DNA from 3 places in the Streptomyces sp. NBC_01314 genome. Region 3 is predicted to be linked to each of the others. Evidence: riboswitches for the same ligand, from Rfam matches in the RefSeq annotation. Region 3 holds a riboswitch; each other region holds the start of a gene.

Region 1 (10,120 bases), 710 kb from region 3:
GGGGTCGCCCTCGCCGCGCGGTGCGCGGGCGGCGGCCTGGATGCCGAGCTCGTACGCCTTGTCCCAGTTGCGCAGGAACTTGTGGCCGAGCGCGGCGTCGTACCACCACTCCGCGCTCGGCTTCTCGTCCGGGAAATGGGCGAGCACCTGTTCGTAGAGGTCGGCGGCGCGCTGCCACTCCTCGGCGTCCCAGGCCACGTACGCCTGCTTGATCAGCTCCATGGCCTCGGACTTCCGCACGCTTCCCGCCCCGACTTCCCGATCGTTCCTGTACCGACCGCAGAGCGTAGGCCTCCTAGTCCTCCGGCGGGAACACCGGCTCCCCGCTGCCCAGGAGGGCGATCGTGATCGCCTCCACCGGGCAGCCCTCCGCCGCCTTCAGGATGCGTTCGTTGGCATCGGTGTCGGGGGCGGCGGGGTGGGACTGCATGGCGGAGTCGAGGCGGAAGGCTTCCGGGGCGAGGTGGGTGCACTGGGCGGAGCCGATACAGAGGGAACGGTCGACCTCCACGTGCCAGCGGTCACCCATGCCCTGTCAGTCCTCTCCGTCGACGGTAACGGTGACGACGGTGGGCGGCTCGTACCCGGCCGGCAGATGGATCATCTTGTGCTCCAGGTACTCGCCGTAGCCCTCGGGGCCGAACTCCCGTCCCAGGCCGGAGTTCTTGTAGCCGCCGAAGGGGCCGAGCATGTCGAGGCTGAAGGTGTTGACGGAGTAGGTGCCGGTGCGGACCTGGCGGGCGATGTCGATGCCGTGTTCGTCGTCTGCGGTCCAGACGCTGCCGCTGAGGCCGTAGTCGGAGTCGTTGGCGATGCGTACGGCCTCGGCCTCGTCGCCGTACGGGAGGAGGCAGATCACCGGGCCGAAGATCTCCTCGCGGGCGATGCGCATGGAGTTGTCGACGTCGCCGAAGAGGGTCGGCTCGACGTACCAGCCGCGTTCCAGGCCGGCCGGACGGCCGCCACCGGTGAGGATCTTGGCACCCTCCTCCTGGCCGATGCGTATGTAGTCGAGGCTGCGGCGCTGCTGGCGGGCGGCGACGAGGGGGCCGAGTTCGGTGGCGGGGTCGAGGGGGTCGCCGATCTTGAGCGCGGAGGCGTAGGCCGCGAAGGCCTCGGCGAACTCGTCATAGCGGCTGCGCGGGACCAGGATGCGGGTCTGGGCGACGCAGGCCTGCCCGTTGATCATCCAGGCGAAGGGGGAGATGCCGTTGACGGCCGTCTGCGCGTCCGCGTCCGGCAGGATCACGGCCGCCGACTTGCCGCCCAGCTCCAGGGTGACGCGGGTGAGGTTGCGGGCGGCGACCTCCATGACCCGTTTGCCGGCGGCGACCGAGCCGGTGAAGGAGACCTTGTCGACGCCCGGGTGCCCGACCAGGTACTCGCTGACCTCGCGGTCGGCGGGAAGGATGGAGAGAACACCTTCGGGCAGGCCGGCCTCGGCGGCGATCTCCGCCAACAGGTAGGCGTCCAGGGGGGTTTCGGGCGACACCTTCAGGATCGCCGGGCAGCCCGAGAGGAGGGCGGGAGCGAGCTTCGCGGCGGCGGTGAACTGCGGGACGTTCCAGGGGACGATCGCCGCGACCACGCCGACCGGCTCGCGCCGGACGAGGATCTTGCCGAGCACGCCGTCCCGCCGCTCCTCGTACGTGAATCCGCGCGCCGTCGTGATCGCCGCGTCCCACACCAGCATCGAGGCGAGCGCCTGCACCATCACGCTGGAGGTGAACGGGGTGCCGTTCTCGGAACTGATGATCCGGGCGAACTCCTCGTGCCGTACGGCGAAGGCGTCCTTGATGCGGGCGACGACCTCGATCCGTTCGTCGAGGGTCATACGTGGCCAGGGGCCGTGGTCGAAGGCGTGGCGCGCGGCGGCCACGGCCCGGTCGACGTCCGCGCGCGACGCGTGCGGGACGCGACCGATGACCTCCTCCGTGTGCGGCGAGACCACCTCGATGACGTCCGTGCCCAGGGGGTCGGTCAACTCCCCGCCGATGAACAGCTGTCCGTGTTCCACGAGTTCGGTCATGGCCGACTGCCTCCCGGAGCCAGTTCTCTTCTCCAGCAAGTTCCAAGTTCGCGAGTCCGCAGGTGCGCAGACTTAGATTCAGATTCAGATTCCGACCCAGACTCAGATTCTGACGAGTCATCAGATCGTGAGGGATAGGGAACAGATACCAGTTCCAGTGAGAGGAGTCCACGGACTGCACACCGGATCATCCGGACTCCCGGTGGAACCCGTTCTAGTTATAGTGGCCGGAGCGCGCGGTGATCGGGTCATCAACGGGGCATCGACGACAGGGGGAGCGCATGACACACGTGCACGATCACGGCGGAGGCGTACGGTCCGTCGAGGTCCCCATCCCGGACAACCCGCTCGGCCACACCCTCGTGTACGTCGTCGACACCGACCGCGGGCCGGTCCTCGTCGACACCGGCTGGGACGACCCGGCGTCGTGGGACACGCTCGCCGCGGGTCTGACGGCCTGCGGTACGTCGGTCGCGGAGATCCACGGGGTCGTGATCACGCACCACCACCCCGACCACCACGGGCTGTCGGGGGCGGTGCGCGAGGCGTCCGGGGCGTGGATCGCGATGCACGCGGCGGACACTGCGATCGTACGGCGCACGCGCGGGACCGGCCCCGACCGCTGGTTCACGTACATGACGGACAAACTCACGGCCGCGGGCGCACCCGAGGAACACCTCGCCCCACTGCGCAGCCCGCGCCGCCCCCGCGCCCTGCCCGGTTTCTCCCCCGCGCTCCCCGACCGCGAGATCGTCCCCGGGGAACTCCTCGACCTCCCCGGCCGCCGCGTCCGCGCGATCTGGACGCCGGGCCACACGCCCGGCCACGTCTGCCTCCATCTGGAGGAGGAGCATCCCTCCCGGCTCCCCGGCCACGGCCGCCTGTTCTCCGGCGACCATCTCCTCCCCGAGATCAGCCCGCACATCGGCCTGTACGAGGACCCGGACGACGACACCGTCACCGATCCCCTCGGCGACTACCTCGACTCCCTGGAACGCGTCGGGCGCCTCGGCGCCGCCGAGGTCCTGCCCGCCCACCAGTACGCGTTCACCGACTCCGCCGCCCGCGTACGGGAGTTGCTGGCCCACCACGAGTCCCGGCTCACCGGCCTGCTCGCCCTCCTCGCCTCTCCCCTCACCCCCTGGCAACTCGCCGAACGCATGGAGTGGAACCGCCCCTGGCCCCAGATCCCCTTCGGCTCCCGCAACATCGCGGTCTCCGAGGCGGAGGCGCATCTGCGGCGACTGGTGAAGCTGGGGCGGGCGGAGGCGGTGACGGGGAGCGATCCGGTGACGTATGTGGCGGTGTGAGGGGCTTTCGTCGAGGCTGGAGGCCGCCGCCGCGCCCTCACCAGGCCGTGCTCTCAGGCCACCGTCGCCGGAAGCATGAGGGAGCGGATCAACTCCTCGGCGGCTCCCACGAGTTCCACTTCGCGCGCGGTCATCGTCGGGTTGGCCGCGCGGCGCCGTCCCGCCTCGACGAGTCCCTCCTCCGTCAGGGCGGAGGGGCCGTCGGGCTGCTGGGCGAGGAGGAGGGAGACGAGTGTGGCGTGGGCCATCTCGGCACGGAAGTCGGCGGTGTCGACGGCGACTTGGGCGAGGATCACTGCGGACGTACCCCAGTCGAGGCCGGGCGGCCCCTCCTCGGCAGTGCTCCAGTCGATGACCCGGGGGCCGTGGGTCGTGAGGATGACGTTCTCGGGGTGCAGGTCCAGGTGGAGGACGCGGGGTGTGGGCGCTGTGGACGACGCCCCGCGGGTGGGGGGCGGCGCGGCGGCGGTGGGGCTGAGGGAGTGGCCGGGCGTATGACTGCGGGGCGGGGAGATGTCTTGGCTGCCGGGCAGGGAGATGTCTTGGTCGCGGGGCGGGGAGATGTCCTGGCCGCGGGGCGTGCAGAGCGCTTGGTTGCGAGGCGGGAGGGCATGGAGGGAGTGCAGGAGGCGTGCCAGGGTGGCGCCGACCTGCGCCGGGTCGAGCAGACCGGTGGCGACGGCCTCCAGCATCGTCGGGCCGGACAGCCGCTCCAGCACCATTTCCGTACGGCTCGCCGAGCGCACGCGCGGGACGGGGTACCCGTGGGCCCGTACGTGCTCCATGATCTCGGCCTCGGCGGCCGCGTCACCCCAGCCGTCCCGGTAGCGCCGCAACACCCAGGCACCGACGGCGCCTTCCGGGCTCCCGGTTCGGCCGGTTGCGGCACGGCCGCCGAGGCCGCGACGGCCGCCGCGCCCGCCGACTTCGCCACGGTCGCCGGGGCCACCAGGGCCGCTGGCTGCGTCACGGTTTCCAGGTCCGCCGTCCCCGGACGGCCCCTCGGCCCAACCGAGCGCGTCGCCTCGGCCGCTCCCGCCGGCTCCGTCGGCCGCGAAATGGCCGTTGGGCCCATCGACCGTGTGGTGTCCGTCGGCTGCGGCGGGTCCGGTAAGCCCGTTGCGCCCGGGGCGCCCACCGCGTCCGGTATGTCCGTCAGCTCCGTCACCGTCGTCGAGTCCGTCGGGGGCGGTGGCTTCGCTGTGGGCGACGAGGGTGGCGGGCCCGGCCGTCGCGGACTCGCTTTCGTCGGTGTGGAGTTCGTACACGTCGGCCGTGCGGCCGGACCCCAGCAGTCTCCCCGTGCGCATGGCCCGAACCTATCCCGGCGCACCAACTGCCCTCAGGCTTTTGGCTACCGGCAGGTAGAGTGACCGGGTCGTCATCACACCCGTACGGGGGGAAGCCGGTGCAAATCCGGCGCTGACCCGCAACCGTGAGCCGACCCCGGCAAGGGGGAGGCAAGTCGGACTGCCCTGTACGGAATCGTGACCGGCTCGCGTCACCGGCGGCCCGCCGGTGTACGGCACCGTCGAGGAATACGGAGCCGAGCCGCCCGGCGCTTCGCCGTGCGCCCGGCTCCCCGTCAGGGAGAGGCAGCCGCCGATCATGAATGTCCGCCGCAGCGCCGCGGTAGTCGCCGTACTGGCCGTCACAGCCGGGCTCGGCACCGGACTCGGTGGCGGATTCGGTGGCGGATTCGGTGGCGGTTTCGCGCCGGTCGCTCTCGCCGACGACGCGTCTCCCGTGGCATCCGCCGCTCCCTCCGCCTCGCCGTCGCAGGCGATCCCCACCGGCCTGTACGGCTCCACCGACCCCACGTACGACGGTGTCTGGCGGCAGTCCCTCGCGCTGCTCGCGCTGGACACCGTGGAGGAGAAGCCCGGTGCCGGCGCCGTGCGGTGGCTCGTCGGGCAGCAGTGCGCGAGCGGGGCGTTCGCGGCGTACCGGGCCGACGCCACCGCGCGGTGCGATGCCAGGACGACGGTCGACACCAACAGCACGGCCGCCGCGGTCCAGGCGCTCGCCGCGGTCGGAGGACAGGACGCCGAGACGGGGCGGGCGGTGCGCTGGCTGAAGGACAACCAGAACAAGGACGGCGGCTGGGGCTACACCGCCGGCGGGCCCAGCGACGCGAACTCGACGTCCGTCGTGATCGGCGCGCTGACCGCCGTGGGCGACGCCCCCGACAAGCAGAAGAAGGCCGGCAACTCGCCCTATGACGCCCTCCGCGCCCTCGCCATCCCCTGCGGGGACGGGGAGAAGGACGGCAAGGGGAGTGGGAAGGACGGCGGGAACGACGGCGGCGCCTTCGCCTATCAGCCCGACAAGAAGGGCGGTCTCGCCGCGAACGCCGACGCCACGGCCGCCGCCGTACTCGGCAGCCTGGGCAAGGGGTTCGCCGCCGAGGCGGGGAACGGGCCGGGGAAACAAGGGGATTCCGTCGGGGAGTGCGTTTCGGGTGACTCGCCGGAGGATCTGGCCCACAACGGGGCCGACTACCTGGCCGGCGCCCTCGCCGCCGACGGTTTTCTGACGTCCGCCCTCGCGGGTGCGGAGGATCAGCCCGACCACGGCAACACCGCCGACGCGGTCGTCGCGCTCGCCGCCGCCGGGGACAAGGGCGCGACCGCGAAGCCGCTCGCCTGGCTGGAGAAGAACTACGGCGTCTGGGCGGCCAAGGCCGGCCCCGCCGCGTACGCCCAGCTCGTCTTCGCCGCGCACGCCGCCGGTGACGACCCGCGCGACTTCGGTGGCGCCGACCTCGTGGCCCAGCTGAAGGAGACCGGTCCGGCGCGCGACGTGGACGACTACTCCTCCATACCGAGCGACGAGACCGCCACCGGGGAGGAGGACGGCGCCGGTCTCGGGGCTGGCGCGTGGTGGGCGATCGGGTTCGGGCTCGCCGTTGTCGGGGGCGTCGTCGGGTTCGTACTGGTGAGGGCCGGCAGGAAGCGGCGGGAGGCGTGATCGGCCGCCGGAGGGCCGCCGCGATCAGGTCGACTGCCGCGCCGACGGGCTCGTCGTGGTCGGCCTCGCCTCTTCTGCCCCGGCCCCGGCTGCGTGGCGTGTTGCCGCTGCTGAGCGGCATCCTGCTCCTGCTGGGGAGCGTGGGCGTGGGGCAGGCTCATGCCTCGGCGTACCGCTACTGGTCGTTCTGGGATCGGGACGGTTCGGCCTGGACGTATGCCACGCAGGGACCGTCGACCGCGCGGCCGTCCGACGGGGATGTCCAGGGGTTCCGGTTCGCGGTCAGCAGGGACTCCGCGGACGCGGCCCAGCCGCGTGGGGCCGCCGACTTCGCCGCGATCTGTGGGGAAACAGCCGCGCGGGGTGGGGAGAAGCGGGTCGCGCTGGTCATCGACTTCGGTACGGCGGCGGACGCGCCGGCCGGTGAGACGCCGCCGACGGCGCGTACGGCGTGTGCGCGCGTTCCGGACGACGCGAGTACGGCCGAGGCGTTGGCGTCCGTCGCGAAGCCGCTTCGGTACGACACGAACGCGATGCTCTGCGCGATCGCCGACTATCCGGGGAAGGGGTGCGGTGAGGCGGTCGGCTCCGATGCCGATGCCGATGCCGATACCGGCGCCGATGTCGATACCGATGCCGGGGGCGATCCCACCGGCGACGCCCGCACGGACGAACCGAGTTCGCCGCCCGCTGGCGCTGTCACCTCCGACGAAGGGGGCGGGCCGTCCGTCGGGCTGCTCGCGGGCGTGGGAGTGGTCGCCGTGCTGGGGGCCGCTGCGGTGTGGCAGGCGCGGCGGCGTCGGAGGTAGGGCGGATGCGGTGGTGGCGGAAATTCAGCCGACCGGCACAACTACCCGCGGCCGAGACGACGGGGCGGGAAGCCGGCCCAGCGGCACGACTGCCGGTGGTCAGGGGGAGCAGGGAGCTCGGCGTGCACCCCCTCGCCTGGTGGGTCTGGGCCCTCGGGCTCGCGACTGCCGCGTCCCGTACCACCAACCCCCTTCTCCTCTGCCTCCTCGTCGCGGTCGCCGGATACGTCGTGGCCACGCATCGGACCGACGCGCCCTGGGCCCGGTCGTACACCGCGTTCGTGAAGCTCGGTCTCGCCGTACTGCTCATTCGGCTGGTCTTCGCGATCGTGCTGGGCTCGCCCATCCCCGGTACGCACACCCTGTTCACGCTCCCCGAAGTGCCACTGCCCGACTGGTCACAGGGGATCCGACTCGGTGGCCGGGTCACAGCGGAGGGGTTTCTGTTCGCGCTGTATGACGGGCTGCGGCTGGCCACCCTGCTGATCTGCATCGGCGCCGCGAACGCCCTCGCGAACCCGGCGCGGCTGCTCAAGTCGCTCCCCGGCGCCCTGTACGAGGCGGGCGTCGCCGTGGTGGTGGCGATGACGTTCGCACCGCATCTGGTGGCGGACGTCCAGCGGTTGCGGGCCGCGCGGCGGCTGCGAGGGCGGCCGGACCGGGGCGTACGGGGGCTGCTGCACGTCGGACTGCCCGTGCTGGAGGGCGCGTTGGAGCGATCGGTCGCGCTCGCCGCCGCGATGGACTCGCGCGGCTACGGCCGTACCGCACAGGTCCCCGCCCCGGTCCGCCGTACGACCGCCGCGCTCACCCTCGGCGGGCTGCTCGGCGTCTGCGCGGGAACGTACGGCGTACTGACCGCCGAGGGCGGCACCTACGGCCTCCCCGTGCTGCTCGCCGGGCTGGCCGCCGCGCTCACCGGACTGCGGCTGGGCGGCCGTCGCTCGCCGCGCACCCGCTACCGGCCGGACGTGTGGGGCGGGCGCGCGTGGCTGGTGGCCGGGTCCGGCATCGCCGTCGCCGTGCTGCTGATCGTCCTCGGCGCGTACGACTCCGCCGCCCTGCACCCCACCGTCGTACCCCTCACCTCCCCGGACCTCCCCCTCCGGCCGGCCGCCGCGATCCTGCTGGGCCTACTCCCCGCGTTCGTGGTGCCCGCCCCACCGAAGCCCGCCTCGTCGAGGCCCGCCCCGCCGCGCACCCAGCCGAACGCCGCCCCACCGACGAAGGAACCCGCGTGATCCGCTTCGAGGATGTCTCCGTGACGTACAAGGGAGTGGCGGAACCCACCGTCCAGGGCGTGGACTTCGAGGTCCCGGAGGGTGAACTCGTGCTGCTCGTCGGGCCGTCGGGCGTCGGCAAGTCGACGGTGCTCGGGGCGGTGAGCGGGCTCGTGCCGCACTTCACCGGCGGCACCCTGCGCGGCCGGGTCACGGTGGCCGGGCGGGACACCCGTACGCACAAGCCTCGTGAACTCGCCGACGTGGTCGGCACGGTGGGGCAGGACCCGCTGTCGCACTTCGTGACGGACACCGTCGAGGACGAACTCGCCTACGGGATGGAGTCGTTGGGGCTCGCTCCGGACGTCATGCGGCGCCGGGTGGAGGAGACGCTCGACCTGCTGGGGCTCGCCGGGCTCCGCGACCGTCCCATCGCCACGCTCTCCGGCGGCCAGCAGCAGCGCGTCGCCATCGGGTCCGTCCTCACCCCGCACCCGCGTGTGCTCGTCCTCGACGAGCCGACCTCGGCGCTGGACCCGGCCGCCGCCGAGGAGGTCCTGGCCGTGCTCCAGCGACTCGTCCACGACCTCGGCACGACCGTCCTGATGGCCGAACACCGCCTGGAACGCGTCGTCCAGTACGCCGACCAGGTCGCCCTCCTCCCGGCCCCCGGTGCCCCGTTGACCCTCGGCACCCCGGCCGAGATCATGGCGGTCTCTCCCGTGTATCCGCCGGTGGTGGACCTCGGGCGGCTGGCGGGCTGGTCCCCACTGCCGCTGACGGTGCGGGACGCCCGCCGCCGCGCGGGACCACTGCGGGAACGCCTCGCGACTCGAACACCGGACACCACCCGCGCTCCAAAGGGGCGCGGGGAACCGCCCGATCAACCACAACCCACCCGCACCCCGCGACGCACAGAAGCCCCCGAGCTCCCCCCGGCCCGCCCCTCCCCCCTCCTCCGGCGCCTCCTCGGCAAACATTCCACCCCTCCCACCCCCTCACCTCCCGCCGAACCGGCGACAGTCAGGGCCCTCGATGTCCACCGCGGCCACGTCCACGCCCTCACCCACATCGACCTCACCGTCACCCCCGGCGAGACGATCGCTCTCATGGGCCGCAACGGCGCCGGCAAATCCACGCTCCTCTCCGCGCTGGTCGGACTGGTGGAACCGGCGGCCGGTTCGGTGCGCGTGGGCGGGCTGACGCCACACCGCACGGCGCCGAAGGATCTCGTACGCCGGGTCGGGCTCGTACCGCAGGAGCCGCGCGACCTCCTGTACACCGACACCGTCGCGGCGGAGTGCGCGGCGGCGGACCGGGACGCGGGGGCCGAGCCGGGCACGTGCCGGAGGCTCGCCTCCGAGCTGCTGCCCGGGATCGGGGACGACACTCACCCCCGTGACCTGTCGGAGGGGCAGCGGCTGGCCCTCGCGCTCGCGGTCGTCCTCACGGCCCGCCCACCGCTGCTCCTCCTCGACGAGCCGACCCGGGGCCTCGACTACGCGGCCAAGTCCCGCCTGGTCACGACCCTGCGCGGGCTCGCCGCCGACGGCCACGCCATCATCCTGGCCACGCACGACGTGGAACTGGCCGCCGAGCTGGCCCACCGCGTCCTGATCCTCGCCGACGGCGAGATCGTCGCCGACGGCCCGACCCCCGAGGTCGTCGTCGGCTCCCCCTCCTTCGCCCCCCAGGTCACAAAGATCCTCGCACCCCAGAAGTGGCTGACCGCAGCACAGGTACGACGCGCCCTGCGGGCGGCCGGGCCGGAGGAACGGGGCG
Region 2 (10,120 bases), 1.5 Mb from region 3:
GTCCTCCGTGGCCTCCGACATCGACGGCGCCTTCCTCGCCTCCGGGGGAGTCGACCGGGTCCGCGCGGCGGTCGAGACGGGCGGACTGCCCGGCCTCGACACCGACGGCCTGCGGATCGGCGCCCCTGTCGCCCGCCCGGGCAAGATCATCTGCGTCGGCCTGAACTACCGCGACCACGCCGCCGAGACCGGCGCGGCGATCCCGCCCCGCCCCGTCGTCTTCATGAAGGACCCGGGCACGGTCGTGGGCCCGTACGACGAGGTGCTGATCCCGCGCGCCTCGGTCAAGACGGACTGGGAGGTCGAGCTGGGAGTCGTCGTCGGACGGCGGGCCCGGTATCTGGAGGGCCCCGAGGAGGCGGCCGGGGTGATCGCGGGATACGTAATCAGCCACGACGTCTCCGAGCGCGAGTTCCAGCTGGAGTACTCCTCGCAGTGGGACCTCGGCAAGTCCTGCGAGACCTTCAACCCCATGGGCCCGTGGCTGGTCACCGCCGACGAGGCCGGCGACCCGCAGGACCTCGGGCTGCGCCTGAGCGTCAACGGCGTCAAGCGCCAGGACGGGCACACCCGCGACATGATCTTCCCGGTCCACGAGATCGTGGCGTACCTCAGCCGGTACATGGTCCTGGAGCCCGGCGACGTGATCAACACCGGTACGCCCGCGGGAGTCGCCCTCGGCCTGCCCGGCACCCCCTACCTCCGCCCCGGTGACACCGTCGAGCTAGAGATCGACGGGCTCGGGAGCCAGCGCCAGACCTTCGGCCAAGCGTGAAAGGCACCCCCGTGACTGCAACCCCCGCCCGGATCACCGCGGTCGACACCTACGACATCCGGTTCCCCACCTCGCGGGAGCTGGACGGGTCGGACGCCATGAACCCGGACCCCGACTACTCCGCCGCCTACGTCGTGCTGCGCACGGATGCCGGGGACGGACTCGAAGGCCATGGCTTCACCTTCACCATCGGCCGTGGCAACGACGTCCAGGTCGCCGCCATCGGCGCTCTGCGGCCGCATCTCCTGGGCCGCTCGGTGGAGGAGCTGTGCGCCGACCCCGGCTCCGTCAACCGCGACCTGATCGGGGACAGTCAGCTGCGCTGGCTCGGTCCCGAGAAGGGCGTGATGCACATGGCCATCGGCGCCGTCGTCAACGCCGTGTGGGACCTGGCCGCCAAGCATGCCGGACAGCCCCTGTGGCGGCTGCTCGCCCACGCCGAGCCCGAGTGGCTGGTCTCCCAGATCGACTTCCGCTACATCGCCGACGCCCTCACCCCCGAGGAAGCCCTCCGGCTGCTGCGCGAGGGCCGGACCGGGCTCGCGGAGCGCGAGGCCGTCCTGCTGGCGCGCGGATACCCCGGCTACACCACCTCACCGGGCTGGCTCGGGTACTCCGACGAGAAACTCACCCGGCTGGCCAAGCAGGCCGTCGCCGACGGCTTCACGCAGATCAAGCTCAAGGTCGGCGCCGACCTCGCCGACGACCTGCGCCGTATGCGCACCGCCCGCGCCGCAGTCGGCGACGGCGTACGCATCGCCATCGACGCCAACCAGCGCTGGAACATCGACGAGGCGATCGAGTGGACCCGGGCCCTGGCCGACCTCGACCCGTACTGGATCGAGGAACCCACCAGCCCCGACGACATCCTCGGCCACGCCGCCGTCCGCCGGGGCGTCACCCCCGTGAAGGTCGCCACCGGCGAACACGTCCAGAACCGCATCGTCTTCAAACAGCTCCTCCAGGCCGAGGCCCTCGACATCCTCCAGATCGACGCGGCCCGCGTCGGCGGCGTCAACGAGAACCTGGCGATCCTGCTGCTCGCCGCGAAGTTCGGGGTGCCGGTCTGCCCGCACGCTGGCGGCGTGGGCCTGTGCGAACTGGTCCAGCACCTGTCGATGTTCGACTACCTGGCCCTCTCCGGCACCACCGACGACCGGGTCATCGAGTACGTCGACCACCTCCACGAGCACTTCACCGCCCCCGTGGTGATGAGCGAGGGCCACTACGTCGCCCCTCTCACCCCCGGCTTCTCCGCCACCATGCACCCCGAGTCGCTCGCCGAATACCGTTACCCGGACGGCACGTTCTGGGCCGCCGACCTCGCCGGACGAGAGGAAGTCGCATGACCGGGCAGACAGGTGAACCGACCGGAACGACCGGTGAACCCACCGAGCCGAGGGGCGAACTGGCCGGGCTCAGGGCGATCGTCACCGGGGGCGCCTCCGGCATCGGGCTGGCCACCGCCCGGCTGCTCGCCGCACGGGGCGCCGCGGTGGCCGTCCTCGACATCGACCCCTCCGGGGCCTCGGCCCCGCTGCTCGGTCTCAAGGCCGACATCACCGACGACGCCTCCGTACGGTCCGCCGTCGCCGAGGCCGCCGAGCGGCTCGGCGGCCTGGACATCCTCGTGAACAACGCGGGCATCGGCGCCATCGGCACCGTCGAGGACAACCCCGACGAACAGTGGCACCGCGTCCTCGACGTCAACGTCCTCGGCTCGGTGCGCGTCAGCCGGGCCGTCCTGCCGCATCTGCGGAACTCGTCCCACGCGGCCATCGTCAACACCTGCTCCATCGCCGCGACCGCGGGCCTGCCCCAGCGCGCCCTGTACTCCGCCAGCAAGGGAGCCGTCCTCTCGCTGACGCTCGCCATGGCCGCCGACCACGTCCGCGAGGGCATCCGCGTCAACTGCGTCAACCCCGGCACCGCCGACACCCCCTGGGTCGGCAGGCTCCTCGACGCCGCCGACGACCCCGAGGCCGAGCGCGCCGCCCTCAACGCCCGCCAGCCCCTGGGCCGTCTGGTCACCGCCGACGAGGTCGCCGCCGCCATCGTGTACCTGGCGAGCCCCGCCGCGGCCTCCGTCACCGGCACCGCCCTCGCCGTCGACGGCGGCATGCAGGGCCTCCGGATCCGCCCGGCGGGCTCATGAGGACCAGGACACTCGGCCGCACCGATGTCCGCGTCACCGAGCTGTCGTACGGCGCCGCGGGCATCGGCAACCTCTTCCGCCCGGTGCCCGACGAGGAGGCCGCCGCCGCGGTCGACGCCGCCTGGGACGCCGGGATCCGCACCTTCGACACGGCCCCCCACTACGGCCTCGGCCTGTCCGAACGCCGCCTGGGCGCCGCCCTGCGCGACCGCCCCAGGGACTCGTACACCGTCTCCACCAAGGTCGGACGTCTGCTGGTGCCCGCCGACGGGAACGGCGAAGGCGGTGGCGCGGGCGACGACCTGGCCAACGGCTTCGCCGTCCCCGCGACCCTGCGCCGCGTCTGGGACTTCAGCGCCGACGGTGTCCGCCGCTCCCTCGAAGCCAGCCTGGGCCGCCTCGGCCTCGACCGGGTGGACGTCGTCCTCCTCCACGACCCCGACGACCACGCCGAACAGGCCCTCGACGAGGCCTACCCGGCACTCGAAGAACTGCGCGGCGAAGGCGTCGTCGGCGCCATCGGCGTCGGCATGAACCAGTCCGCGCTCCCGGCCCGCTTCCTGCGCGAGACCGACATCGACGTCGTCCTCCTGGCCGGCCGCTACACCCTCCTGGAACAGGAAGGCCTCGCCGAACTGCTCCCCGAGGCCGCCGCCCGCGGCCGGAGCGTCCTCATCGGCGGCGTCTTCAACTCCGGCCTGCTCACCGACCCCGGGCCGGGCGCCACCTACGACTACGCGCCCGCCCCGGAACCCGTACTCGAACGGGCCCTGCGCCTGAAGGCGGTCACCGAACGCCACGGTGTGCCCCTGCGCGCCGCCGCCCTCCGCTTCCCGCTCGGCCATCCGGCCGTCGCGAGCGTTCTCACCGGAGCCCGCTCACCCGCCGAGGTCCGCGACACCGTGGAGCAGGCCCGCCACCCCGTCCCGGCCGCCCTCTGGGACGAGCTGCGCGCGGAGGGCCTGCTCGCCCCGGAAGCCCCCGTGCCCACGACTCTCGAAGAAACCCCGTCGCCGAAGGAGCCGTCGTGAGGATCGCCCTGCACACCAGGGTCCGTGCGGACCGCGTCGAGGAGTACGAGGCGGCCCACCGCGAGGTCCCCGAGGAGCTGACCACCGCCATCCGTGCCGCCGGGGTGAGCCGGTGGACGATCTGGCGCAGCGGCACCGACCTGTTCCACCTGCTGGAGGTCGAGGACTACGCGGCGATGATCGCCGAACTGGAGAAACTCCCGGTCAACATCGCCTGGCAGGCCCGCATGGCAGACCTGCTCGACATCGTCCACGACTACTCGGCGGAGGGCTCCGACGCGGGCCTGCCCGTGGTGTGGGAACTGTGAGCGGCGCGGCACCCGCGGAAGCGCCGACCGGCACCGGCGCCCGCCCCGTGATCGTCGACGCCCACCACCATGTCTGGGACCTCTCCGTCCGCGACCAGGACTGGATCACCGGCCCCGAACTCGCCCCGCTGCGCCGCGACTTCACCCTCCGCGACCTGGAACCGGAGGCGCGCGCCGCCGGTGTCACCGCCTCGGTGCTGGTGCAGACGGTCACCGTGCCCGAGGAGACCCCCGAGTTCCTGGCCCTGGCCGCCGACAGCGACCTGGTCGCCGGGGTAGTCGGCTGGACCGACCTCACGTCGCCCGATGTCGCCGCCGCCCTCGCCGAGCTGCGCGAAGGGCCCGGCGGTGAGCACCTGGTGGGCCTCCGCCACCAGGTGCAGGGCGAACCCGATCCCCGCTGGCTGGTACGCCCGGACGTCCTGCGGGGCCTGGCCGCCGTCGCCGACGCGGGACTCGTCTACGACCTCCTGGTCAAGCCCCACCAACTCCCGGCCGCCGTGGAGGCGGCGGCACGCCTCCCCCGACTCACCTTCGTCCTCGACCACTTGGCGAAGCCGCCCGTGACCTCCGGCGAACTGGAGCCGTGGGCGGGGCGGATACGGCGACTGGCCGCCCTTCCGAACACTGTCTGCAAGCTCTCCGGCCTGGTCACGGAAGCGGACTGGAAAACCTGGTCCGTCGCGGACCTCGTCCCGTACGCCGACACCGTGCTGGACGCCTTCGGCCCCGGCCGGCTGATGTTCGGCTCCGACTGGCCCGTCTGCCGGCTCGCCTCCGACTACCTCGAAGTCCTCGACGCGGCAGGGGCGTTGATGTCCGGACTGGGCCCGTCGGAACACCGGGACGTCTTCGCGGGAACCGCCGTCCGCGTCTACGGCCTGCGCGTGTGAGCGGCCCCGCCGAAGACTCCGAGGGGGCTCCTCAGCCGTCGGCCGGTATCGGGGGAGCGACGCGCGCCCCCGCCATGGAGGCCAGCTCCTCCGGGGTGCGCGGGCCGGACTCCTCACCGGTCAACAGCCTTTGCTCGCGGAGCAGTTGCGTGACCGCGATCCCCCAGGGCAACCGCAGCCCCGCCTGCTGGAGGAGGTCCGTGCGGGCGAGCATCGTGGCCACCGGGCCCGTGCGCGCGCCGGACGGGGTGAGCAGCGCCGCGTCGTCGGCCCAGCGCAGGGCGAGATCGACGTCGTGGGTGGCCATCACGACGGTGGTGCCGGACCGGCGCAGCTCGTCCAGGGTGGCGAGGAGCCGCTCCTGTCCGTCGGGGTCGAGCCCGGCGGTCGGCTCGTCGAGGATCAGCACCCTGGGCCGCATCGCGACCGCGCCGGCGATGGCGGTCCGCTTGCGCTGCCCGTAGGAGAGCAGATGGGTGGGCCGGTCGGCGAGGGCACTGATGCCGAGCGCGCCGAGCGCCTCGTCCACCCGGGTCCGCACCTGCGCGTCGGACAACCCGAGGTTCAGCGGCCCGAACGACACGTCCTGCGCGACGGACGCCGCGAACAGCTGGTCGTCCGGGTCCTGGACGACCAGCTGGACCGTCGTACGCAGCCGGGTCAGACCCTTCCGGTCGTGCGTCACCGGCCGCCCCTCGACCGAGAGTTCGCCCGTGCGGGGCCGCAGCCCGCCGCTGAGCAGCCGCATCAGTGTGGTCTTGCCGCTGCCGTTGCGGCCCAGCAGGGCGAGCGCGCGCCCCTCGTGCACCTCGAAGTCGAGATCGCTGAGCACGGCCGGACCGTCCTCGTACGCGAAGGACGCGCCCCGCAGGGCGACCAGCTCGGGCTCGCTCATGGCAGCGGCCTTTCCAGGACGAAGGTGAGGACGGCCAAGGCCGCGAGGAGCGCCACGCTGGCCAGGGTGAAGCGGGCCGAGACCCGGGCCTCGGGTACCAGGACACGCAGGGTGCCGTCGTACCCCCGCCCGGCGAGCCCGGTCTGCAGCCGGGCCGCGCGGTCGAAGGCCCGTACGAACGCGGTGGCGCCGAGACCGGCGAGCGAACGCCAGGTGGCGGCCCGCGTGGTGTGCCCCAGCCGGGCGGCCTGTGCCTCCCGGATCCGGCGCACGGAGTCCAGGAGCAGAAAGCTCATGCGGTACGTGACCAGCGCCACGTCCACGACCGGCGCGGGCACCCCGGCCTTCACCAGGCGCGGCAGCAGGTCCGACATGGGTGTGGTGAAGGCGAACAGGAGGACGCCGAGGGAGGCGGCCGAGGTGCGCAGCAGCAGCTCCCCGGCGCGGGCCGGGCCGCCGTCGGCCAGGGTGAGGAACCCGTCGGGCCCGGCGACCTGGACGAGCAGCGGCAGCGCGCCGGTCACGCAGAAGCCCAACGGCACCCGGTAGGCACGCCACAGGCGACGGCCGGGCACGCCCGCCGGGCCCAGCAGGACGACGAGCGCGGTCAGCAGGACCAGGGCCGCGCCGGGCCAGGGCGGCAGGGAGATCGCGAGCACGGTGAGGCCGAGCCCGAGCACGGCCTTGTCCACGGGATGGCGGCGGCGCCAGCGACTGCTGTGCGCCGCCGCGTCGATCGGCAGCACGAGGGCTCAGCCCCGCCCGGCGGGGGACTCCCCGGCAGCACCGGACGGGCCTTCGTCGCCGGGCGAGGCCTTCGCGGCTGCCGTGGCCGTCACAACTGCCGTGCCGGCCGCGACCGTCGCGCCCGCCGGAACCGCCTCGGCAGTCCCGGCCGCGGTGGTGTCCCCGGCCCCGTCCAGCTCTGCCCGGGCCCGCGCCTCGCCCTGGCGGCGGCCCCGGTGGATACCGAAGTAGTAGGCGAGGACGCCCGCGCCGAGCGCCGCCTGCAGGGAGAACAGCGCCGACTCGATCTCACCGGAGGGCGGCTCGTACAGGGGCGAGAACCACGGCTCGTAGTCCGGCTCGATCTCGGTGATCGCCGTCTCCGCCTCGCCGTCGGAGCCCGTGAAGGGCTCCTCCTTGTGGTCGCCGAGGCCGAGGGCCAGTGGCAGGACGGCGAGCGCGGCCACGACGAGCAGCAGCAGGACGTTGATCTTCGTGTTCCGGTTCATCGGGCCACCGCCTGGGTCTCGGCCTCGGTCTCGGTGCCGTCGCGCCTGCCGGCCAGGAGCACGCCGAGCCGGGTCAGTTCGCCCTTGCTCGACTGCACCAGCAGACGCATCACCAGCACGGTGAGGAGACCTTCGCTGACCGCGAGGGGGATCTGGGTGACGGCGAAGATGGAGCCGAACTTGCCGAGCGCGCCCAGGAAGCCGCTGCTCGGGTCGGGGAAGGAGAGCGCGAGCTGCACGCTGGTGACGCAGTAGGTGACGAGGTCGGCGACGAACGCGCCGAAGAACACCGTGACCATCAGCGGCACGTCGAACCGCCGCAGCAGCCGGTAGATCCCGTACCCCGCCCAGGGGCCGGCGATCGCCATCGAGAAGACGTTGGCGCCGAGCGTGGTCAGACCGCCGTGCGCGAGCAGCAGGGCCTGGAAGAGCAGGGTGATGGTGCCAAGGACCGCCATGATCGGTGGCCGGAACAGGATGGCGCCAAGGCCGGTGCCGGTGGGGTGGGAGCAACTCCCGGTGACCGACGGCAGCTTCAGCGCGGACAGGACGAAGGTGAAGGCACCCGAAGCGCCGAGCAGCAGCGTGCTCTCGGGATGCTCCTTGACCTCACGGGTGAGTGCCCGGACTCCGTGGACGACGAATGGCGCGGACGCGACGCTCCAGGCGATCGCGTGCGCCGGAGGAAGGAAACCCTCGGCTATGTGCATGGCTCAGCAGACCCTCTCCAGCACCTCGTGGATGGTTGACGCGCCTTGGCCGGTCTCCTGGCTTACGGGTGACACCGCCCATGCTCCGCCTTCCCGGGTCACAAAGACCCAGTGGCTGTCCGTGAGGACTGGAGCCGGACTTCCCGATCACAGTGGCGAGGGCCGCACCGGCATGACACCGGATTTCCCGTTCACCAAGGCGTGGTGACAGTAGTGCCCACATAAGGACGCTGACAAGCGGAGACCAGGGGCGCGCGGGCGCCGTGGAACAGCTCACACCCCGGCGCACGCCCCACCGCCCCCACGCCGCACACGAGCGAACCCCGATGGCGACGGATGGCGGCGGATGGCGGGAACTGTTCGTACAGGTGGTCGCCCTTGGCCACAGGTCCTGCCCTGCGCTTGAATGCACCCTTCACGCCGTCGGCACAGGGAGTCCGCAGTGCACCGCCCGACCTTGGTACGCAGTTCGCGCCGTCTCGGCGTTCTCACCGCAGCCGCGCTCGCGGTCACCGTCGCCATCGCGGGGCCGGCCGTGGCCCACACGGAGGTCGAGGCGGAGGGCGCCCGAGCCCTCGACCAGAACGTCGAACTGACCTTCTCCGCGGAGTCGGAGTCCGCCTCGGCCGGCATCACCAAGCTGGAAGTGATCCTCCCCAAGGGCCTGGTCCCCTCCGACATCACCTACGAGGAGGGCCCCGACGGCTGGAAGTTCGCCCCCACAGGCCGGGGCTACACCGTCTCGGGCACGAAGCTCGCGGTGGGGGAGGACGTCGAGTACGCCGTCACCGTACGGCAGCTGCCCGACGCCAAGTCTCTGGCCTTCAAGACCCTGCAGTCGTACAGCGACGGCAAGGTGGACCGCTGGATCGAACTGGAGGAGGAATCCGAGGGGGACGGCCACGGGCACGGTCACCCGGCACCCCGTCTGGACCTGAAGGCCGCCGCACCCGGCGCCGAAGTCGTCAGCCCCACCCCGTCGGAGGAGCCCACGAAGGCCTCCCCCTCCCCGTCCCCCGAACCGAGTGCCAAGGCCTCCACGGCGTCGGCGGAGCCCGCTGCGGACAGCGCCGACGGCGACGACGGTGTCTCCCTCGCCGTGCCGCTCGGTATCGGCGCGGCCGTCCTCCTCGCACTCGGCGGCGGTCTGTGGTGGTTCCGGTCCCGTCGGGAGGGGACCACCTGACAGGTCCGCACGCTCGGGAGCTCGTGCGACCGCGCCGTCCATCGAAGGACTCTGACCTGACCGAAATGTGGCAGGGGCTTTACTGCGACCCTCTTGCAGTTACCATCCCGCCGCACAAGGCTGAAGGGGTCCGACGGCACGCACACGGCACGACGAGTGAGGCGCACGCCCCCATGGCTCCTGTTACCGACACCGCCCCCTCGGCCACCACCGAGAAGGGCGGTTTCTCATGGCGTCGGATCCGCGACTCGATGACGCGCGGGGAGTGGGCGAGTCTCGGCGGTATGGCCGGGTTCATCCTGGCGCTGCATCTCATCGGCTGGTTCACGCTGGTCGTGATCGTCGCCCCCGAGCACTACAGCGTCGGCAGCAGGACCTTCGGCATCGGTATGGGCGTCACCGCCTACACCCTGGGAATGCGGCACGCCTTCGACGCCGACCACATCGCCGCCATCGACAACACCACCCGCAAACTGATGGGCGAGGGGCAGCGCCCGCTGTCGGTCGGCTTCTGGTTCTCCCTCGGCCACTCGTCGATCGTCTTCGTCCTCACCTTCCTGCTCACCCTCGGCGTCAAGGCGCTCGCCGGCCCTGTGCGCAACGGCGCCTCCGGGTTGCACGACCTCACCGGCTGGATCGGCACCACCGTCTCCGGGACGTTCCTCTATGTCATCGCCATCATCAACATGGTGATCATGGTGGGCATCTGGAAGGTGTTCCGGGAGATGCGCTCGGGCTCCTTCGACGAGGCCGCCCTGGAGGAGCGGCTGAACAGCCGGGGGTTCATGAACCGCGTCCTCGGGCGGCTGATGAAGTCGATCACCCGTCCCTGGCAGATGTTCCCGCTCGGTCTGCTCTTCGGCCTCGGGTTCGACACGGCGACCGAGGTCGCGCTCCTGGTTCTGGCCGGTTCGGGCGCGGCCTCAGGACTG
Region 3 (10,120 bases):
TGGGTCCTTTGGGTCTGCCGAGTCCGCCGGTGGCTCCGCGAACTCCTCCAGCGTCTCGTCGAGCCTGTCCTCGTCGAGGCCGGGCGCGTCGAACGGATTCCGCCGCCGCCGGTGCGGCAGCGCGAGCAGCGCCGCCTGCCGCACATCCTCCGCGAGCACCTCGGTCCGCCCGGCCCACGCGGCCAGCGCGGTCGCCGTCCGGGCCATCACGATGTCGGCCCGCATCCCGTCCACCTCGAAGGCCGCACAGGTCGCCGCGATCTGCCGCAGCACCCCGTCGCCCAGCACCACGGACGGCAACAACTCCCGTGCGGCGACGACCCGTTGCCGTACGTCGGTCTCCTCGTCCGCCCAACGGGTCACGAAAGCCGCCGGGTCGTCGTCATAGGCGAGCCGCCGCCGTACGACCTCCACCCGCTGGTCCGGCTCCCGCGAGGCCACGACCTCGACGGTCAGCCCGAACCGGTCGAGCAACTGCGGCCGCAGCTCACCCTCTTCGGGGTTCATGGTCCCGACGAGCAGAAACCGCGCGGCATGCCGTACGGAGACACCCTCGCGCTCCACGTACGAGGCGCCCATCGCGGCCGCGTCGAGCAGCAGGTCGACGAGGTGGTCGTGGAGCAGGTTGACCTCGTCGACGTAGAGGATCCCCCGGTGCGCGTCCGCGAGCAGCCCCGGCTCGAACGCCTTCACGCCCTCGGACAGCGCCCGCTCGATGTCGAGCGCGCCGACGAGCCGGTCCTCGGAGGCGCCGACGGGCAGCTCGACCATGCGCGACGGCCGCGTCTCGAACGCCGGCTCGTGCGGCCCGTCCGGACACGCGGGGTCCGGCTTCGCGGGATCGCACGAGAACCGGCAGCCGACGACGACCTCCACCTCCGGCAGCAGCGCCGCGAGCGCCCGCACGGCGGTGCTCTTCGCGGTCCCCTTCTCACCGCGCACCAGCACACCGCCGACCGCCGGCGACACCGCGTTCAGCAGCAGCGCCAGCCGCAGGTCGTCCTGGCCGACGACGGCCGTGAACGGAAACGGAACACTCACTTTGCGTCGCCCTCCAAGTCACCCTCCGGCCACGGGCGGTTGACCCGCGGCCGGTCGTTCAACAGCGAGCCTGTGCTCATCCGGACGCTCCCGGTACTCCCGGTGCTCCCGGCGGCACGAAAGGCAGTCCCGCCGGCGCGCCCGACTCGATGAGCCGCCACAGCGCGTCCGTGTCCGCGTGTTCCTCGATCAGGTCGCCGAGCCGGTCCAGCTGCTCCTCGCGCAGCGCGGCGAACGACGTGTCGGCGGCCGGCACGAAACGGCGCCCCGAGGCGGCCGCCACCTCACGCAGAAAGGCCCGCCGGAACCCGTCCGACTCCAACGACCCGTGCCAGTGCGTGCCCCAGGTCTGCCCGACCCGGCATCCGTCCAGGAAGGGAACCCCGCCCAGGACCTCGGCGACCCCGTGATGGATCTCGTATCCCTCGACCGGCTCCCCGAGGGCCTCCCCGACGGGCCGTGTGAGCGTCTTCCCGGGAGCGAAGCGCACGCGCACGGGCAGTATCCCGAGCCCGTCCACATGCCCCCGCCGGCTCTCGACCTCGTCCTCGATGTGCTCGCCGAGCACCTGGAACCCCCCGCAGATGCCGAGCACCGGCCGCCCTTCCGCGGCCCTGCGCACCAGGGCGTCGGCGAGCCCGCGTTCCCGCAGCCAGTCCAACGCCCGCACCGTCCCCCGGGTCCCCGGAACGACGACGAGGTCGGCGTCGGCCAGCTCCTCGGCCCGGTCCACGAACCGCACGACGACACCGGGTTCGGCGGCGAGCGCGTCCACGTCGGTGAAGTTGGACATCAGCGGCACCGCGCACACGGCGATCCGCAGCACGTCCGCCCCGACGGGCGGCGCGACGTTCGACTCCCGGACCGTCCCCCGCAGCGAGATCCGCAGCCCGTCCTCCTCGTCGATCCCGAGCCCGTGCCGGAACGGCAGCACGCCGTACGTCCGCCGCCCGGTGAGCCCGTGCAGCATGTCGAGCCCCGGCTCCAGCAGGGAGACGTCCCCCCGGAACTTGTTGACGAGGAACCCGGCGACGAGCGCCTGGTCCTCGGGCGAGAGCAGCGCGACGGTCCCGAAGAACGACGCGAAGACCCCACCGCGGTCGATGTCGCCGACGACGAGCACGGGAAGCCCGGCGTTCCGGGCGATCCCCATGTTGACGATGTCGGTCCTCCGGAGATTGATCTCGGCGGGGGAACCGGCCCCCTCACAGATCACCGCGTCATACGTGCCCCGCAACTCGGCGAGACACTCCAACACGGTCCCGAGCAGCCGCTGTTGCCGCCCCCCGTGGTACCCGCGCGCACTCATCTCCCCCACGGGCTTGCCCAGCAGCACCACCTGGCTGCTCCGCTCACCCCCGGGCTTCAGCAGAACGGGGTTCATGAGGGCACTGGGCTCCACCCGACAGGCCTGCGCCTGCATGGCCTGAGCCCGCCCGATCTCGGCGCCTTCCTTCGTCACGAAGGAGTTGAGCGACATGTTCTGCGCCTTGAAGGGCGCGACCTTGACCCCCTGCCGCACGAGCCACCGACAGATCCCGGCGGTGACGACACTCTTCCCGGCGTCGGAGGTGGTCCCGGCGACCAGTAGTCCGCCACTCATCCCTGACTCCTCAACCGCCGCGCCGGGCGCCTCGAAACCCGCCCTCGCAGCACCGCCCCACCCGCACTGACCCCCAACGCCAGCCAACTCACCCGCCGGGACAACCGAACAGCCCGCTCGATGTCCGCCACGGCGACAGCCCGCCCCTCCCCATTCAGCACCGGCCGATGCTCAACCCGCCCCCCGTACGACAACGTGCCCCCCAACCGCACTCCGAGCGCCCCCGCGAACGACGCCTCCACCGGCCCCGCGTTGGGACTCGGATGCTTCCCCGCATCGGCACGCCAGGCTCGAACGGCACCCCGGGCATCCCCGCCCGCGGCCGCGGCCAGCACCGCGGTCAGCCGGGCCCCCGGCCACCCCGCCACATCGTCCAGCCGCGCGGAGGCCCACCCGTACCGCCGATAACGCTCCGACCGGTGCCCGACCATGGCGTCCAACGTGTTGACGGCCCGAAACCCGACCAGCCCGGGCACCCCACCGACGGCCCCCCACACGAGCGCCCCCACCACCGCGTCGGACGTGTTCTCGGCGACGGACTCCACGACGGCCCGCGCGATCCCGGCCGGGTCGAGCGACTGAGGATCCCGCCCGCACAGATGCGGCAACCGCGCACGAGCACCCTCGAGATCCCCGGACTCCAGGTACCGCCCCACGGCCCGGGCCTCCCGCCCGAGCGAGGTCCCCCCGACGACGGCCCAGGTGGCAGCGGCGGTCAACGCGACGGAGGCCGCACGCGACGGCCGCACCGCGGACGCGGCAGCCGCCCCCAACGCCACGGCGCCACCCGCGCACACCGCCGTGTGCAGCGCGCCCCACCCCCGGTGGTCCCGCCACAGCACCCGTTCCACGGCACCGGCGGCCCGCCCGAACGCGGCGACCGGATGGCCCCGGCGAGGATCACCGAGCAGCAGATCACCGAGGAGTCCGGCGGCGGCGCCGTACGCGAAGACGCGGTCGGCACACACCCGTTCAGCCGATCACGGGGTCGGGCAGGGACCGGGCACCGAGGCCCGACGAGCAGCCGCACATGGCGCACATGGCGAAATGTCCTCACTCAGGGTGTCCACGCCCTGGTTCGACGAGACCGACGGCGAGAGTTCCTGGCTCCCGGGAGGTTCTTCCCCGGTGACAGTGGCGGGACCGCGCCGGACTCGCACCGGCTTCCTCTCCTACCGTCGTACATGGCCCCGGCAGTCCACCACGCCCCCGGAAGACCCGTCAACTTGCTGTTGACCTGCGGTGCAGCGGTGTGCTGAGCCCCACATCGCCGAAATATCGCCAGACGCCCGAATCGGCTCTTTCCACGCTCTTCCCCGATGCCCAAGCTGGGAACACTTGAGGGAACGGCAGTACGAAAGCTGAGCGCCGACGAGCGGCATCGGGACACGGCGCTCGGGTCGCCGCGGTGAGGACGCCGTGTCGGCGCGCTGACTGGTGAGGTGGAGGTCGGTGTGGTCGGCAGGGATTCGCCGGAGCGGTTGTGGCGCAGGAGCAGTTACTCCAGCACGCAGGGTGAGTGCGTCGAGGTGCTGCCCGAGCGGGGGCGCGTACTGTTGCGCGACTCGAACTGGAGCCAGAACTCTGTGCTCACCTTCCGCTACACGGCGTGGTGTGGTTTTCTGGCTGGACTTGTGGACCCGGGGACGGGCGACTCGTGACGGGTCACCCGGGGGACGGGAGGTGCACACATGGAAGATCGGCCCAGGAAGACGGTCTCGTCGCGCACGGGATATCAGCGCGCGCGCGGAACGTGGGTGACGGCGGCAGCGCCACTGGCACTCTTCTGCTCGGTCATGGGGGTGCTGGCAGTCGGTGCGGGCGCACTGGTGGCGTTCCTCGTCCCAGGAGGTGAAGTGCGCGGTCTGGTCTGGCTGGTGGTGACCGTTCTCGTCGCCGCCGGTGCCGGCCTCTGGTGGGGTCTCACTCCGGTCGCTGAGCGGCTCCGGGTCCTGAACCGGGCTCTCGCGGCGGCACAGCCCCGGAGGCCGGAGCGCCACTGACGCCGGTGCGGTGGCGCAGTGCTCTGCCCAGCCATGCCCCGAGCGCTGTGACCAGGGCTGCTCCCACGGCGCCGATCACAGCCGTGGCCAACGGTGTTGAGGCTCCGAGCGGAGCGCCCGGGGCGACCCGAGTGGCCACGGAGATGCTGAACAGCAGAGCGCTGCCGCATGTCGTGCCCAACAGCAGCCGTACCGACGGCAGGCGAATCTGTCCGGCGACCCGGGCGCTTTCGACCCGAATGAGGGCGTCGGTCCACTCGGGTTGCTGCATGGGGTAGGGCTTGAGGGTGCAGTCGTCGAGTGCGGCGGACTCCTGTCGGCCCGCCGTCTCGTCGGGATCTCTCGCCGTGCTGTCCGGTGGAACGGCGGGGGCTGAGCCCAACCCCCGCCACCACGCCCGTATTCCGAAGACCGCCATGAGGCCTCCCCCCGTTTCTCTGCCCGGGTGTCCCGCCCGGGGTCAGTCGTTGCTGAGACTCTCCTTGATCGCGTCGAGCGCCCCGACCATCCGGTCGCCGCGGTACGCGATGGAGCTGATGTCCTCGAAGCACTCCTGGTAGCGCGCTGTGAGGCCCAGGTCGTCACGGCTCGACAGGCCCCCCGTGGGACCTTCGATGTACAGCAGGTCGTCGTCGTCCTTGAACTCCAGCAGGATGAACGGCGCGGCGATGCCGTAGTGGGCTCCGGCGGAGAACGGCAGTAGCTGGAGGCTTGTGCGGGAGTGCTCCACCATCGTCCTGAGGTGGTCCAGTTGCCGCCGCATCACCGCCGGACCGCCGATTTCGCGCCGCACGGCCGCCTCGTCCAGAACGATGTTCATCGTGGGGCCGTTCTCGCTTTCGAAGAAGCGCTCCTGCCGGGTGATACGCAACTCAACCTGCTGGCGCACCTGGGACTCCGGTGCCTGGGCGGACAGCAGCGCGGTGGCGTAGTCCTCGGTCTGCACGAGGCCGGGAAGGATGATGGGGTTGTACATGCGAATGCTGTTCGCCGCGCCCTCGTAGCCGAGGTACTGGGCGTACTGCGGAGACACCAGCTCGCTGTACTGCGCCCACCAGGACTGGCCCTTCGAACCCCGGGCCGCGTTCTCCAGCTCGGTCACGCGTTCGGCATCCGTGACTTCGTACATCTGTAGGAGTGCGCGCAGGTCGGTGACGCCGAGGCTCACGGTGCCGGCCTCGATCCTGATCAGCTTGGAGAGTGACCACTCCAGGTGTTGCGCCGCGTCCCGCTGGGTCAGCCCGGCGTTCTCACGCGCCTTGCGCAGCTCGATGCGAAGCCTGCGTCGATTCAGGCTCGGATCGATGTCCCTGGCCATGGTGCTCCCTGCCACATGTCGTACCCGACTCGTCAGACCGCCACCTTCGAACAGTAACTCCCCAATAGAGTAGGTGAGTTAGCTGTCATCGGCTAGCGGCCGTCATTATGACATGTGTCGATTCGAAAACTTCGCCAAGGCATCCTCAATGCAAACAAAACCCCCGAAAGCGTCATGAACGCTCTCGGGGGTTGATTCTGCAGTTGTCACTACGGCCCCGTGGGGGCCGTGGGATTTCCGGTCTCAGGTCATGATCAGGGAAATTCCGTACGCCACTGCCGCCGCGCACAGCGCGAAGCACACGTACGCCCCAGTGGTCGCCGCCGCCACCGAGTCGCCCCGGGTCGACGCCTGCTCCCGCTTGGAGAGACCGACGATGCCCAGGGTGAAGAGGCCGACGAGGGCCACGGTGACCACGAGGCTGACTCCGAAGACGGAGCCGAGAGCTGCCCAGTCGATGTGCATGGTGGTGATTCCTCAGGGAGTCGTGGGGCTCAGACGGCGGGCGTCGGCGTGGACGAGCCCGCCGGGGCCGTGGTCTCGGCGGCGACCGTGGCCGCGGGGGCCGGGATGGTCGCCGTGAGATCCTCGGCCACGGTGCCGACCGGCGGTGGAGTCACGGCGGCCATCGCCGTCGTCACCACGCCGGGCGGCTCCTCGGTGTCGTTCACATTGGTGTGGTCGATCACCTCACGGCGCGAGACCACCCAGATCGCGGCGCTGGAGGCGACGAGGAAGACCGCGACGACGGCCGTGCCCCAGGTGCCGAAGGACGTCACCCACTCGGCGAGCGCGGCGACCAGCGCGGCGGCCGGCAGGGTCAGACCCCAGGCGATGAACATCCGGGTCGCGGTGGACCAGCGGACCACCCCGCCCTTGCGGCCGAGCCCCGCGCCCATCACCGCACCGGAGACCGAGTGCGTGGTGGAGAGCGAGAAGCCGAGGTGCGAGGAGGCCAGGATGACCGTGGCCGCGCTGGTCTGGGCGGCGAAGCCCTGCTGCGGCTGGAGGTCGGTCAGGCCCTTGCCCATCGTGCGGATGATGCGCCATCCGCCCAGGTAGGTGCCGAGTGCGATGGCCGTACCGGCGGAGAAGATGACCCACACCGGCGGGTCGGAGTCGGGTGCGAGGGTGCCGCCGGCGACCAGGGCGAGGGTGATGATGCCCATCGTCTTCTGGGCGTCGTTCGTGCCGTGGGCCAGCGAGACCAGGCCGGCGGAGGCGATCTGGCCGGCGCGGTAGCCCTTGCCGGAGGCCTTCTCGCTCGTGTGCTCACCGAGTCTGTACGTCAGCCGGGTGGCGAGCATCGCCGCGAGACCGGCGACCAGCGGGGCGGCGACGGCGGGGATCAGCACCTTGGTGACGAGAACGTCGCCGTGCACCGCGCCCACACCGACCGAGGCGATGGTGGCGCCGATCAGGCCGCCCATCAGGGCGTGCGAGGAGCTGGAGGGGAGTCCGACGAGCCAGGTCAGCAGGTTCCAGAGGATGGCGCCGACGAGCGCCGCGAATATGACCTCTGGCTGTATGCCGGACTCGTCGACGAGTCCCTTGGAGATGGTGTTGGCGACCTCGATGGAAAGGAACGCGCCGACAAGGTTGAGCACGGCGGACATGGCTACCGCGACCTTGGGCTTCATGGCGCCTGTCGAGATGGTGGTGGCCATCGCGTTGGCGGTGTCGTGGAAACCGTTCGTAAAATCGAACGCAAGCGCGGTGATGACCACGATCGCGAGGATCAGCGAGAAGTTTTCCATTTACCCGAGCTTCTTTCGGACGTCATTGGCATAAGGACCGTAGGCAACCTGGGTGAACGGAAGATGAACTGGGGCGGGCGTACGGGTGTAGTGAATGAGATGTCGCCGCTCCGCTTGTGCGGAGCCGGACGCGTCGGGCTTGACGTCTGGCGGCCTGACGTTCGAACTGAGACGGAACGTCGAGGTCCGCTACCCGCTACCCCGCTGGCCCTTGGCGAACTTCTTCAGCCGGCTTGTCGTACGGGTTGTACTCGATTTGTACTCGATGTCGACGGCCGGCGGCAGCGTCGACCGTCCGAGCGTCGGCCGCCGCCATTGTTCACGAAGCGGGCGGCCCGGGCCTTGCCGGACGACTCGGTTCGGCGATCACCGGCCAATCGTCAACGCCGGTCGATATAGGCCTATATGGGCTCTTCCGGAGGTCTTCGTCCGGCCTGCCGTGCCCCCGCCCGGGAGCCGTCGGGGGATCCGCCTGGCAGGATCACGGCATGGCTGAGCAGTGGCGCGACACCCGGGACGAGCGGGGCACGGGTGAGGACGCACAGAACTCGCGGGACATGGGGCGGCGGGGTGTGCCGGACGACGTGGCGCGCGCGTGGGACGAGCTCGTCGCGGCGGCCCGCCGGACGGTGGCCGACGGTCTGGTCGTCGGCACCTCCGGCAACGTGTCCGTACGCGTCGGGGACACCGTCCTGGTCACACCGACGGGAGTGCCGTACGACCGTCTGACGTCGGACGACGTCACGGGTGTCGACCTCTCCGGCCGGCAGGTCCTCGGCGCGCTTCGCCCGACGAGTGAGCTCCCCATGCACCTGGCGATCCATACCACCACCGAGGCCCGCGCCGTCGTCCACACCCACGCCGTCCACGCGACGGCCGTCTCCACCCTCGTGAGCGAGCTGCCGCTGATCCACTACATGTCCGCGGCCCTCGGCGGACCCGTCCGAGTCGCCCCCTACGCGACCTACGGCACCCCCGAGTTGGCCGAGAACATGCTCCGCGCTCTGACGGGGCGCACCGCTTGTCTCCTCCAGAACCACGGCACGATCACCTACGGGGACACCCTCTCCGAGGCCTACGACCGCACGACCCAACTCGAATGGATGTGCCAGGTCTGGCTGAAGGCCTCCTCCGTGCCCGGCCTCACCCCCCATCTACTCACCCGCGAACAGGTGAACAGGACGGGGCAACGACTCAAGGACTACGGCCAACCGCAATAGCCCTCAGGCCGCCCCGCACCCTTCCGGCCCGCCCCGCAGCCTCCACGCCCGTTCCACCCTCAGGCCGCCCCGCACCCCTGTGGTTTGCCCCGCACCCTTCCGGCCCGCTCCACCCTCCGGCCGCCCCCACTGTCCGTCGGCCTCATTCTTCTGCCGGTCCCTACTCTCCGCCGCGACGGCGCGGAGCCGAATCGTGCCTGTCCGGCGGTGCCGCTCCCACGCGTGCCCCTTTGGCCACCAGGGCTCCGGGCTCGTCACCCCGATTGCCCCACCCATGCGGTCCCACTCACGCGGCTCCACTCACGCGGCTCCACTCACGCGGCTCCACTCACGCGGCTCCGCCCACGCGGCTCCGCCCACGCCGCCCCGGTCACCCTCGTACGCACGCCCACTGGCCCATGTCGCGGTCCGCCAGGACACTGGATCCGTGCGTGGAGTCAGAGCGGCAGCCTCGGCCCTCGGGGTCGCGTTCGCCGCCGGCGCGGCCAGTGTCGCCGCGGGCCGGCTGGCGAGCGACGTCGCGCTGAAGGCGCCGCCGGGCGAACCACTGCCCACGGAACCCCGACTGACCGTGCACTCAACCGCCGCCGGCCGCATCGCGCTGACCCGCGCCTTCGCCTCCCGGCGCCCCGGCACCTACGGCCTCACCGGCAACGGCTCCCACGCGGTCGTCGGCAACGTCCTGGACGCCGCCCCGCACGCTCCCGACGCCGTCGTACGCCGCCTGGAGCGCGTCACCCAAGGCACCCTGGAGCCGGGCGACAAGGTATGGCTCACCCCCGACCTCCATATCGGCGACCCGCGGACCGCGCTCGGCCTCGACCACGACGACGTCGAGGTCCCCGGCGAACTCGGCGTCCTGCCCGCCTGGTTCGTGCCCGCCGCCCGCGACACCTGGGTGATCGCCGTGCACGGGCTCGGCGCCACCCGCGAACACACCATGAACGTCATGGAGTCCCTGCACCGCCACCAGTTCCCGGTCCTCGCCCTCGCCTACCGCGGCGACTCGGGCGCACCCCGCTCCCTGGACGGCCTGAACCACCTCGGCGAGACCGAGTGGCGCGACGTGGACGCCGCCATCAGGTACGCCGTCCGGTACGGCGCCGAGCGGGTCGTCCTGCACGGCTGGTCCACCGGCGCCACCATGGCCCTGCGCGCCGCCACGCACTCCGCGCTGC

What was found. A riboswitch is a leader RNA that binds a small molecule or an ion and turns the genes downstream of it on or off. The one in region 3 is predicted to bind cobalamin.
Region 1: another riboswitch for cobalamin. It lies ahead of OG622_RS35250 (prenyltransferase/squalene oxidase repeat-containing protein); the one in region 3 lies ahead of OG622_RS38270 (cobalamin biosynthesis protein).
Region 2: another riboswitch for cobalamin. It lies ahead of OG622_RS45085 (energy-coupling factor ABC transporter permease); the one in region 3 lies ahead of OG622_RS38270 (cobalamin biosynthesis protein).

The regions. Positions count from the first base shown of each region.
Region 1 is NZ_CP108394.1:8,000,699-8,010,818, reverse strand. It holds gene OG622_RS35275 (tetratricopeptide repeat protein) at 1-240, opposite strand, end outside; gene OG622_RS35270 (ferredoxin) at 296-529, opposite strand; gene OG622_RS35265 (aldehyde dehydrogenase) at 536-2,029, opposite strand; gene OG622_RS35260 (MBL fold metallo-hydrolase) at 2,311-3,339, shown strand; gene OG622_RS35255 (phosphotransferase family protein) at 3,393-4,649, opposite strand; cobalamin riboswitch at 4,698-4,832, shown strand; gene OG622_RS35250 (prenyltransferase/squalene oxidase repeat-containing protein) at 4,948-6,309, shown strand; gene OG622_RS35245 (SCO2322 family protein) at 6,408-7,118, shown strand; gene OG622_RS35240 (energy-coupling factor transporter transmembrane component T) at 7,241-8,359, shown strand; gene OG622_RS35235 (ABC transporter ATP-binding protein) at 8,356-10,120, shown strand, end outside.
Region 2 is NZ_CP108394.1:10,254,307-10,264,426, forward strand. It holds gene OG622_RS45040 (fumarylacetoacetate hydrolase family protein) at 1-775, shown strand, start outside; gene OG622_RS45045 (L-fuconate dehydratase) at 787-2,124, shown strand; gene OG622_RS45050 (SDR family NAD(P)-dependent oxidoreductase) at 2,121-2,930, shown strand; gene OG622_RS45055 (aldo/keto reductase) at 2,927-3,961, shown strand; gene OG622_RS45060 (L-rhamnose mutarotase) at 3,958-4,269, shown strand; gene OG622_RS45065 (amidohydrolase) at 4,266-5,162, shown strand; gene OG622_RS45070 (energy-coupling factor ABC transporter ATP-binding protein) at 5,194-6,057, opposite strand; gene cbiQ (cobalt ECF transporter T component CbiQ) at 6,054-6,803, opposite strand; gene OG622_RS45080 (energy-coupling factor ABC transporter substrate-binding protein) at 6,810-7,292, opposite strand; gene OG622_RS45085 (energy-coupling factor ABC transporter permease) at 7,289-8,002, opposite strand; cobalamin riboswitch at 8,032-8,238, opposite strand; gene OG622_RS45090 (DUF1775 domain-containing protein) at 8,445-9,188, shown strand; gene OG622_RS45095 (HoxN/HupN/NixA family nickel/cobalt transporter) at 9,362-10,120, shown strand, end outside.
Region 3 is NZ_CP108394.1:8,705,770-8,715,889, forward strand. It holds gene OG622_RS38260 (putative cobaltochelatase) at 1-1,041, opposite strand, end outside; gene OG622_RS38265 (cobyric acid synthase) at 1,118-2,644, opposite strand; gene OG622_RS38270 (cobalamin biosynthesis protein) at 2,641-3,612, opposite strand; cobalamin riboswitch at 3,721-3,863, opposite strand; gene OG622_RS38275 (DUF397 domain-containing protein) at 4,099-4,305, shown strand; gene OG622_RS38280 (hypothetical protein) at 4,402-4,647, shown strand; gene OG622_RS38285 (helix-turn-helix domain-containing protein) at 5,108-5,965, opposite strand; gene OG622_RS38290 (hypothetical protein) at 6,209-6,430, opposite strand; gene OG622_RS38295 (anion permease) at 6,460-7,722, opposite strand; gene OG622_RS38300 (class II aldolase/adducin family protein) at 8,211-8,942, shown strand; gene OG622_RS38305 (alpha/beta hydrolase family protein) at 9,370-10,120, shown strand, end outside.